Regions from separate parts of the Vibrio cidicii genome, predicted to be linked through region 2. Evidence: predicted binding sites of a transcription regulator. Region 2 holds the regulator's gene; each other region holds the start of a gene.
What was found. The regulator PurR, encoded in region 2, represses purine synthesis genes. The targets are predictions, from matches to a motif close to TNANGNAAACGTTTNCNTNA.
Positions count from the first base shown of each region.

Region 1: glyA (serine hydroxymethyltransferase) is a predicted target of PurR. The motif match lies at 830-849, and genes of this name have one in related genera.
Region 3: folD (bifunctional methylenetetrahydrofolate dehydrogenase/methenyltetrahydrofolate cyclohydrolase FolD) is a predicted target of PurR. The motif match lies at 856-875, and genes of this name have one in related genera.
Region 4: EWA64_RS13305 (NupC/NupG family nucleoside CNT transporter) is a predicted target of PurR. The motif match lies at 927-946, and genes of this name have one in related genera.

Region 1 covers NZ_CP035921.1:2,498,835-2,501,038, forward strand. The annotation lists gene EWA64_RS12470 (YitT family protein) at 1-558, opposite strand, end outside; gene glyA (serine hydroxymethyltransferase) at 905-2,155, shown strand.
Region 2 covers NZ_CP035921.1:2,872,819-2,875,022, reverse strand. The annotation lists gene torD (molecular chaperone TorD) at 1-77, shown strand, start outside; gene purR (HTH-type transcriptional repressor PurR) at 382-1,386, shown strand; cyclic di-GMP riboswitch class I at 1,578-1,667, shown strand; gene EWA64_RS14130 (TfoX/Sxy family DNA transformation protein) at 1,786-2,204, shown strand, end outside.
Region 3 covers NZ_CP035921.1:705,490-707,693, reverse strand. The annotation lists gene folD (bifunctional methylenetetrahydrofolate dehydrogenase/methenyltetrahydrofolate cyclohydrolase FolD) at 1-787, opposite strand, end outside; tRNA gene EWA64_RS04180 (tRNA-Arg) at 991-1,067, shown strand; partial or broken gene EWA64_RS04175 (hypothetical protein) at 1,336-1,572, shown strand; gene EWA64_RS04170 (hypothetical protein) at 1,673-1,873, opposite strand.
Region 4 covers NZ_CP035921.1:2,655,658-2,657,861, reverse strand. The annotation lists gene EWA64_RS13305 (NupC/NupG family nucleoside CNT transporter) at 1-750, opposite strand, end outside; gene EWA64_RS13300 (LysR family transcriptional regulator) at 974-1,918, opposite strand; gene EWA64_RS13295 (lytic murein transglycosylase) at 1,969-2,204, opposite strand, start outside.

The sequences.
Region 1 (2,204 bases), 370 kb from region 2:
GGCGAGCACGAGATTTAAAGCGAACGCACCGAGAATCGAGAGTAAAATCGTGTTTGGCGTCACAAAGAAAAACGAGGCAGCCAGAATCGCTGCGTCTATCGCCATCTGAGATTTTCCAACCGAAATACCGAATTTGTCCTGCACATAAAGGCACAAAACATTGAAACCACCAAGACTGGAACGGTGACGAAACAAGATAAGCATTCCCAAACCCATGAAAAGCCCACCAGCAATCGCGCAGTAGACCGGATGGATGTTATCGACAGAGATGACTAAATACAGGTTATCGGCGAAAATAGAGACTAAAGCGCCAGAAATCGCACTATTAAAAGCAAATCGTCTGCCATAACGTCGCCACGCAAGCAAATAGAAAGGACAGTTGCTCAAAAAGTACAACAATCCAAACGTGAATGGAGTAAACTGAGACACCAGCAAAGCGAGCCCCGTAGTGCCACCTGTAAGAAGATGTGCCGATTGCAGAAAGAAGACGCCTTGGGCGACCAGAAAGGTGCCAGTTAGGATAGCAATCCAGTCCTCTTTGTGTGAGTGTTTTTCCATCAGTTCCTAAATTTAATGCGCAAGAAGGGGCGAGCATAGTAGTCAAAAGCCGATCTTTTCGGTAGCTAGACGACTAAAATTAGGGTAAACCTATGTAATTGTTGTTTTACAGGGTGTAAAACGCAAAAATTGACAGTTGAAGTCGCATCCTTGTCATCATCATCGGTGAAGATGAATCTTCTCAAATGTCATCATGAAAAAACTGCATAAGAAAAGTGAACTTTTCTCTTTATGACCTAGATCAAATTATGTAGAATGCGCGCCATTACGGTGACGAAAACGTTTGCGTTGGGTCATTCGACAGTTTTTTTGCAACTTTCAGTCTAATCTGAGTCAGGAGATACAGATGCTTAAGCGTGATATGAATATCGCTGATTACGATCCGGAGCTATTCGCAGCTATCCAGGAAGAAACCCTTCGTCAGGAAGAGCACATCGAACTGATTGCTTCTGAAAACTACACCAGCCCACGTGTAATGGAAGCGCAAGGTTCTCAGCTAACTAACAAATACGCAGAAGGCTACCCAGGTAAGCGTTACTACGGTGGTTGCGAGTATGTCGATAAAGCCGAATCTCTGGCGATTGACCGAGCTTGCCAACTGTTTGGTTGTGAATATGCAAACGTTCAGCCGCATTCTGGCTCTCAAGCGAACAGCGCGGTATACATGGCACTGCTTAACCCTGGCGATACCGTGTTGGGCATGAGCCTAGCGCACGGCGGTCACTTGACGCACGGCTCACCAGTTAACTTCTCTGGTAAACACTACAATGTCATCCCTTATGGCATTGATGAAGCAGGTCAAATCAATTACGACGAAATGGAAGCCCTTGCTCTTGAGCACAAGCCGAAGATGATCATCGGTGGCTTCTCTGCCTACTCTCAAATTGTTGATTGGAAGCGCATGCGTGAAATCGCGGATAAAGTCGGGGCTTATTTGTTTGTCGATATGGCGCATGTTGCCGGTCTAATTGCCGCAGGCGTTTACCCAACGCCCGTTCCACACGCGCACGTTGTGACCACCACAACACACAAAACGCTCGCTGGTCCTCGCGGTGGTTTGATTTTGTCAAACGCTGGCGAAGATATGTATAAGAAACTGAACTCTGCGGTATTCCCTGGTGGCCAAGGTGGCCCTCTGATGCACGTGATCGCGGGTAAAGCGGTCGCGTTCAAAGAAGCGATGGAACCAGAGTTCAAGGCGTACCAAGAACGTGTGGTGAAAAATGCCAAAGCGATGGTGGCTCAGTTCCAAGCTCGCGGTTACAAGATTGTTTCTAACAGCACAGAAAACCATCTGTTCCTTGTGGATCTGATCGACAAAGAGATCACCGGTAAAGATGCTGATGCTGCGTTGGGTGCTGCTAACATTACAGTCAACAAAAACTCAGTGCCAAACGATCCACGCAGCCCATTTGTGACTTCTGGTATCCGTGTTGGTACGCCTGCGATCACTCGCCGTGGCTTTACTGAAGCTGATGCAACCAATCTGGCTGATTGGATGTGCGATGTACTAGATAACATCGGTAACGATGATGTGATTGCGGCCACCAAAGCGAAAGTACTGGAAATCTGCCAGCGTCTTCCGGTTTATGCATAAGTATTAAAGTAATAAAAGAAAGGCTTCCCATGAGGAAGCCTTTTTGTTT
Region 2 (2,204 bases):
AATTTGGCTTCTATGCCAGTGTCGCAAAACTATTAATTGCATTTTGTAAACTGGACAGTGACTATTTACTTAGATAATAATTACAGGCTTATCAATAGAGCAATCACTCGAGTGAAGCTTAACCAATAAAGTGTGAACACGGATACAATATTCGCGTGCTGAGCTGGTTGCCTGCTGACGTATCTCGATATAAAATTGAGACCGCAAACGATAAAATATGAATTTAATGCAAACCGCTGAAAAACAGCGGTTTTTGTGTTTTTTTAGCTAAGCTGCTGCTTTTCTTGGGTCTCTTTCCATGTTCAAGACCGATGCAAAGAAAGGTAGCAAGAGCGTTACCCGGCCAACTATTCCCGCGGTAACCTTGGACAGGACAAGACTATGGCCACAATTAAAGATGTCGCACGTTTAGCCGGCGTATCAACCACGACCGTTTCACACGTGATCAACAAAACCCGCTTTGTTGCAGAAGCAACTCAAGAAAAAGTAATGAAAGCGGTGGATGAGCTCAACTACGCGCCCAGCGCCGTCGCACGCAGTTTGAAATGCAATACAACTCGCACCATTGGCATGCTGGTTACTCAGTCAACTAACCTCTTTTTCTCTGAAGTGATTGATGGCGTAGAAAGCTACTGCTACCGCCAAGGTTATACCTTGATTCTATGTAATACCGGTGGCATCTATGAAAAGCAGCGCGACTATATCCGTATGCTGGCAGAAAAGCGCGTCGACGGTATCTTGGTGATGTGTTCAGATCTGACCGAAGAACTGCGTGAAATGCTCGATAGACACGCCGATATTCCAAAAGTAATCATGGACTGGGGTCCAATTAGCTCACAAGCCGACAAGATCATCGATAACTCGGAAGAAGGTGGCTATCTCGCAACCAAGTACCTGATTGATAACGGTCACAGCAAGATTGCCTGCTTGAGCGGTCATTTTGAAAAAGCGGCGTGTCAGGAGCGAATTCTTGGCTTTAAACGCGCAATGGCAGAAGCGAACCTAGCGGTCAACGAAGATTGGATCTTAGAAGGTAATTTTGAATGTGACACTGCAGTACTGGTCGCCGATAAGATTGCCTCTTGGGACGATCGCCCAACCGCGATTTTCTGCTTTAACGACACTATGGCACTTGGTCTAATGAGCCGTTTACAACAACTCGACATTCGTATTCCCGACGACATATCAGTGATCGGTTACGACAACATAGAACTGGCCGAGTACTTTTCTCCACCGCTTACCACGATTCACCAGCCAAAGCGCCGTGTGGGTAAAAATGCATTTGAAATTCTCCTAGAACGCATTAAAGACAAGGAGCACGATAAACGCATTTTTGAGATGCATCCAGAAATCGTTATCCGCGACACAGTTAAAAAACTGAACTGAGAATGTTAAAAAACAGACGCCATTTCGGCGTCTGTTTTTTGTGTCAAAACAAAATCATTATTGTGACAAATAACCAGATACTGTCGCACACGAGTTTTTCCTCATTTCCCGCAAACTATTACCTGAACCAAGATCACACTTTCAATCCTAAAATGTGATGTTAGTCCAATAGAAATCGTATCCTTTAGCTGTCACGCACAGGGCAAACCATCTGAAAGGGTGGGACGCAAAGCCTCCGGCCTAAACCAAATACTGTTTTGGTAGGTAGCGGGGTTCCCGATGGCAAAAATGCATTACATTAAGTTGACTCTCTAATGACATCTTGTATGCATTGGTTTGCTAATCTCTCGGACCTGATTTATGGGTGGCGTAATTGTAATTACACCGAGATAACACATCATGGATAAACCGATACTCAAAGATTCGATGAAGCTTTTTGAGCAACTTGGTGCGATAAAATCTCGCTCTATGTTTGGCGGATTCGGCCTTTTTGCAGATGAGACCATGTTTGCATTGGTCGTCAAAGATCAGCTCCATATTCGCGCGGATCAAAATACAACCTCATTGTTCGAAAAACAGGGCCTTAGGCCTTATGTTTACAAAAAACGTGGCTTCCCTGTTGTTACCAAATACTACGCGGTAACCGATTCACTTTGGGACAACAAGACGGCATTGATGAGCGTCGCAAGACAAGCTTTGGACAGCGCCCGAAAAGAAAAAGAGCTTCAAGCTGTTGCCAAACCCGATCGTCTGAAAGATTTACCAAATCTAAGGCTGGCAACTGAGCGTATGCTGAAAAAAGCAGGTATTGAAACGGT
Region 3 (2,204 bases), 1.1 Mb from region 2:
CGCCACCCGGCACTGGGGTGATGAAACTGGCTTTTTCGCGCGCCTTGTTGTAATCGATATCGCCAACCAACTTGCCTGATTCTAGGCGGTTAATACCGACATCAATGACCACAGCACCTTCTTTGATCCATTCGCCAGGGATGAAGTTGGGTTTACCGACCGCAACCACCAGCAGATCGGCTTGGCGTACATGGCCTTCCAGATCTTTCGTAAAGCGGTGACATGTGGTGGTGGTGCAGCCAGCCAGTAGCAGCTCAAGGGTCATTGGACGGCCAACGATGTTCGACGCGCCGACGATCACGGCATGTTTGCCATGAGTGGGAATGTTGTAGCGTTCAATCAAGGTCATGATGCCTTTGGGCGTACAAGAGCGAAGTTTTGGAATGCGCTGCGCCAAGCGACCAACATTATAAGGGTGGAAACCATCGACATCTTTTTCTGGGAGGATGCGCTCTAAAACCTGCGTCGTGTCAATGCCAGCAGGCAAAGGCAACTGAACCAGAATGCCATCAATCTGCGCATCGTTATTGAGTTCGTCAATCAGTTCCAACAATGCTTTTTCAGAAGTTGACGCCGGAAGGTCAAAAGACTTTGAAACAAAACCGACTTCTTCACACGCACGGCGTTTGCTACCGACATAAACTTGGGAGGCCGGATCTTCACCAACCAGAACCACAGCCAACCCGGGAGCGCGTAAACCTGCCTCAACCCGCGCTTTCACCCGCGCGGCCACTTCCGATCGAACAGTTTGAGATATGAGAGTTCCATCAATATTTTGAGCAGTCATGACTTTCCTTAAGAAATCAAATGGCAAAAATTCGCTGCGCATTGTCGCAAATTGTGAAATAAATATCTATACGCAAACGTTTGCCTTGTGGCGTTTTTAAGCAGGCGCCTTGATTGACGGACTTTTTTTCGCCACTTAGAACAGAATGTCTAGAAAATCCGTTGATTTACCGAAATGAACTCGTATAATCCTCTCCCTGTAGCGCGCCCTTAGCTCAGCTGGATAGAGCACGTCCCTTCTAAGGATGTGGTCGTAGGTTCGAATCCTACAGGGCGTGCCATTTATTTCGGGGCGTAGCAGGTTAGTACTTGCTACGCTCTTTTTCGTTTTCGAATGGGTAGCCAGACTACTCGTCAGTTCAGTTGACTCACTTAGCTGTTTGATAGCGCTTTCTTCTATTCGCCTCTCATACCATTTTGCTACTTATTTTCACCTCATATTTTTTCTAACTCATTAAACTATTTAAGTAAATTTTGATTTTCGTATCATCTTTATACTCAACATTATGATTATCTCTGCTTAATTTATAAATTGATGCTGAGGTTAAAATGAGCATGAGGTTTTGTGAGAAATGTGCCAAGCAAACAGAACATAAAGAGATCATCAAGCAGAAGCCATCAAAGTATGGCAAAAGTCGAAAAGAATAATTTAAAGCATTTCTGGAAGGTTTCTTCTCTGGTGTTGCCAGCCCTGCCGGGGCGTCGCTGGATCTGATTGATCGATATGTGGTCTGCACACAATGCGGCCAGCAAAGCCTAGAAAATCATGGCAGCGAGTTCCAGTGAGTTAGGAAGAAGAGAAGTCAATCTGTTGTGCTGAATATGACATGGGCTGGCAATGGATTCTGCATTGCCAGCTTTAGCTATTGTATTGTTTAGCGACAGGTTATTTACAATGCGGGCCCTGAACTGAAACGGCTTTTGCGTTGGAGTGATGATCAAACTTGACGTTGATGCGAACGCCGGCCTTCTCAAAAACCACATCGTCGAAGTCGGTCATGGCGATTTTATAGCCGTTGTCGGCAAACAAGCTCGTTACTTTGGTTCGTTGCCTGATTTGCAGTGCAGAAGTTAGTAGTTTATCCATTTTTGTTAGCCTCGTTGTTTTGTTGCAAGCGTATAAGTCCCTTTAAGTTTAATATGACACTGGTTTATTAACAAATTGCTACAGTGAATGGTTTGGGCGTATTTATGTAATTAATGGTGAATGGTTATGATTGAGTGCGCCTTATTGGAGGCCATATTATGAATAAGGTATTTATTTGGAAGGCAGATCTACATCTAGGGCGTTTGCTTCGGAGAAGCAGTTTAAAACAGTGACATAACTGGTTACAAAAACCAGCAAGCTGTGCTTTCAAGTGGGGTGATTTCATTGCAGTTTCCACTTAAGGCGAGTGTTGTCATCCAAATGGAAGCCT
Region 4 (2,204 bases), 220 kb from region 2:
CACCGCAACGGCTATGCGTAGCCCCGACATCGCACCATCGGCCATCGCTTCCACCACATTGGTGGCTTTTGGCATCTCAATATTTTCCATCTGTGCCGCTTGTGGCGAAGATTCTGTCTCTGGCATGAGGATCTTGGCCATTAACAGGCCTGCTGGCGCCGACATAAACGCAGCAGCAATCAGATAGTTCAGTTCCACGCCGAGTGAGGCGTACCCCACCAAGGTGCCACCTGCAACCGAGGCAAGACCACAGGTCATCACCGCAAAAAATTGTGAATCACTCATGTGCTTTAGGTACGGTTTGACCACAAGAGGGGCTTCAATCATGCCGACAAAAATATTCGCCGTCGCTGAGAGCGATTCAGCCCGTCCCGTACCGAGCAGTTTCTGCAAGCCACCACCAATCAGATTGATCACTTTAGGCATCAAGCCAATGTGGTACAGACCCGAGATCAGCGCAGAGAAGAAAATGATGATCCCAAGCACGTTAATGGCGAAAGTGAAACCGCCGGTTGCCAAACCGCCGAACAGAAAAGCGATGCCTTCCTGCCCATAATTGATCAATCCTGACACAGCGCCCGTCACCGTATTCAGCGCATTTTTGCCCGCAGGAACATAGAGCACAAGTAAGGCAAACGCGACTTGCAGACAAAACGCCAACAGTACTGTTTTCAAACGAATGTTTTTTCTGTTGGTAGATAATAGCCACGCGACAACGAGAATGGCCACAATACCCAGTAAAGAGTTCATAGAAGGTTTCCAGAGAGAGGGGGAACAAGGAAGGCGCGGATTGTATAGTGACAAGCGCGGGATGCAAGTCGGGAATGTTAATAAAGTGGAACAGGAAGAACAGCGGCCAGCGCCTATACACTTAACTCTTTGAAAAAAATCAAGATAAACGTTTGCTATTTGGCATTGTTTCCATATAAGGAAAATGTTTCCCAATTGAGAAATAATATGTGATGAAAATCACTCAATGCGCAATGGTGATATAAGGCAATAGCTTTTGATCCCAGTGACAGGGTGCGCCGATCTTTTGCCGAATAAATTCGATCACCGCGGAAGTTTTCTTGGGCATGTGTTGACGACTTGGGTAGACCGCATAAAACGGCATTTGCTGGCTGGCGCGCCATTCTGGTAATAGCTGAATCAGTTTTCCACTGCGAAACTCATCACCCAACAAATAGGTGGCAAGATAGCCTATGCCCCATCCGGCAATCGCGGCATCGCGCACTGCTTCGGCCAAATCAACGGAATAGTTGCCTGCCACTTTGACGCATAATTCTTCGTCGGCACGGCGAAAAGCCCAACTGGTGTAATCACGTTCCCAACTGCGATAAATCAAACAGTTGTGATCGCTAAGGTCCGTTGGATGTTTAGGCGTGTCGTGACGCATTAAGTAGTCGGGTGACGCAGCAAGCACGAATTGGCAATCGGCCAGACGCTGGGCAATATATCCCTCTGGCAATTTCTCGTGGTTGGTGATCCACACATCCAGGCCTTCGTTTAACATATCTACTTTATAATCAAACAGGTGCAACTCGACTTGCAGTTGTGGGTAGCGCTGACGCAGCTCATCAATCGCGGGCAGCACATGCAAGGTACCGAAAGATTGCGACAAACCGATGCGCACCAAGCCAGCCACCTCATCACGCTGGCTCTCCATTTCAGACTGCGCATTGTTCACCGCTTGCACCACCTGATGACAATGACGATAAAAGCTCAGCCCCGCTTCAGTCGGCGTAAAGCTGCGCGTGGTGCGCTGAATCAGCTTGATACCAAGCGAGGCTTCGAGTAACGCAAGCTGCTTGCTGACGTGTGAGACCGACACACCCAAGCTTTTCGCCGCCTGAGTGAAGTTGCGATGTTTAACCAAGGCGGAAAAAACCACCATTTGTGCTGCGCGTTCAGATAACATGTTGTCGTAAGAAGGGCTTGCCATCACGCAATGCATGAGACAAGCGGTGGTTAATCTTTAATGCGATCAGCCAGATGGCTAACGGCCAGAGCGAAGTAGTGAGAGCGGTTCCACTTCATCAATACATTGTAATTGTTGTACACCAAGTAAACTCGGCCATTTTCATCATCCGGCATCACCAGCCAAGCTTTGATATCTTGATTGAGCGTCGGCAACGCCCCGCCCGCATAATTGGTGATACCTAGTTTTTTCCACTCTTGCAAATACTTACCTTTGGCTTCTTCCC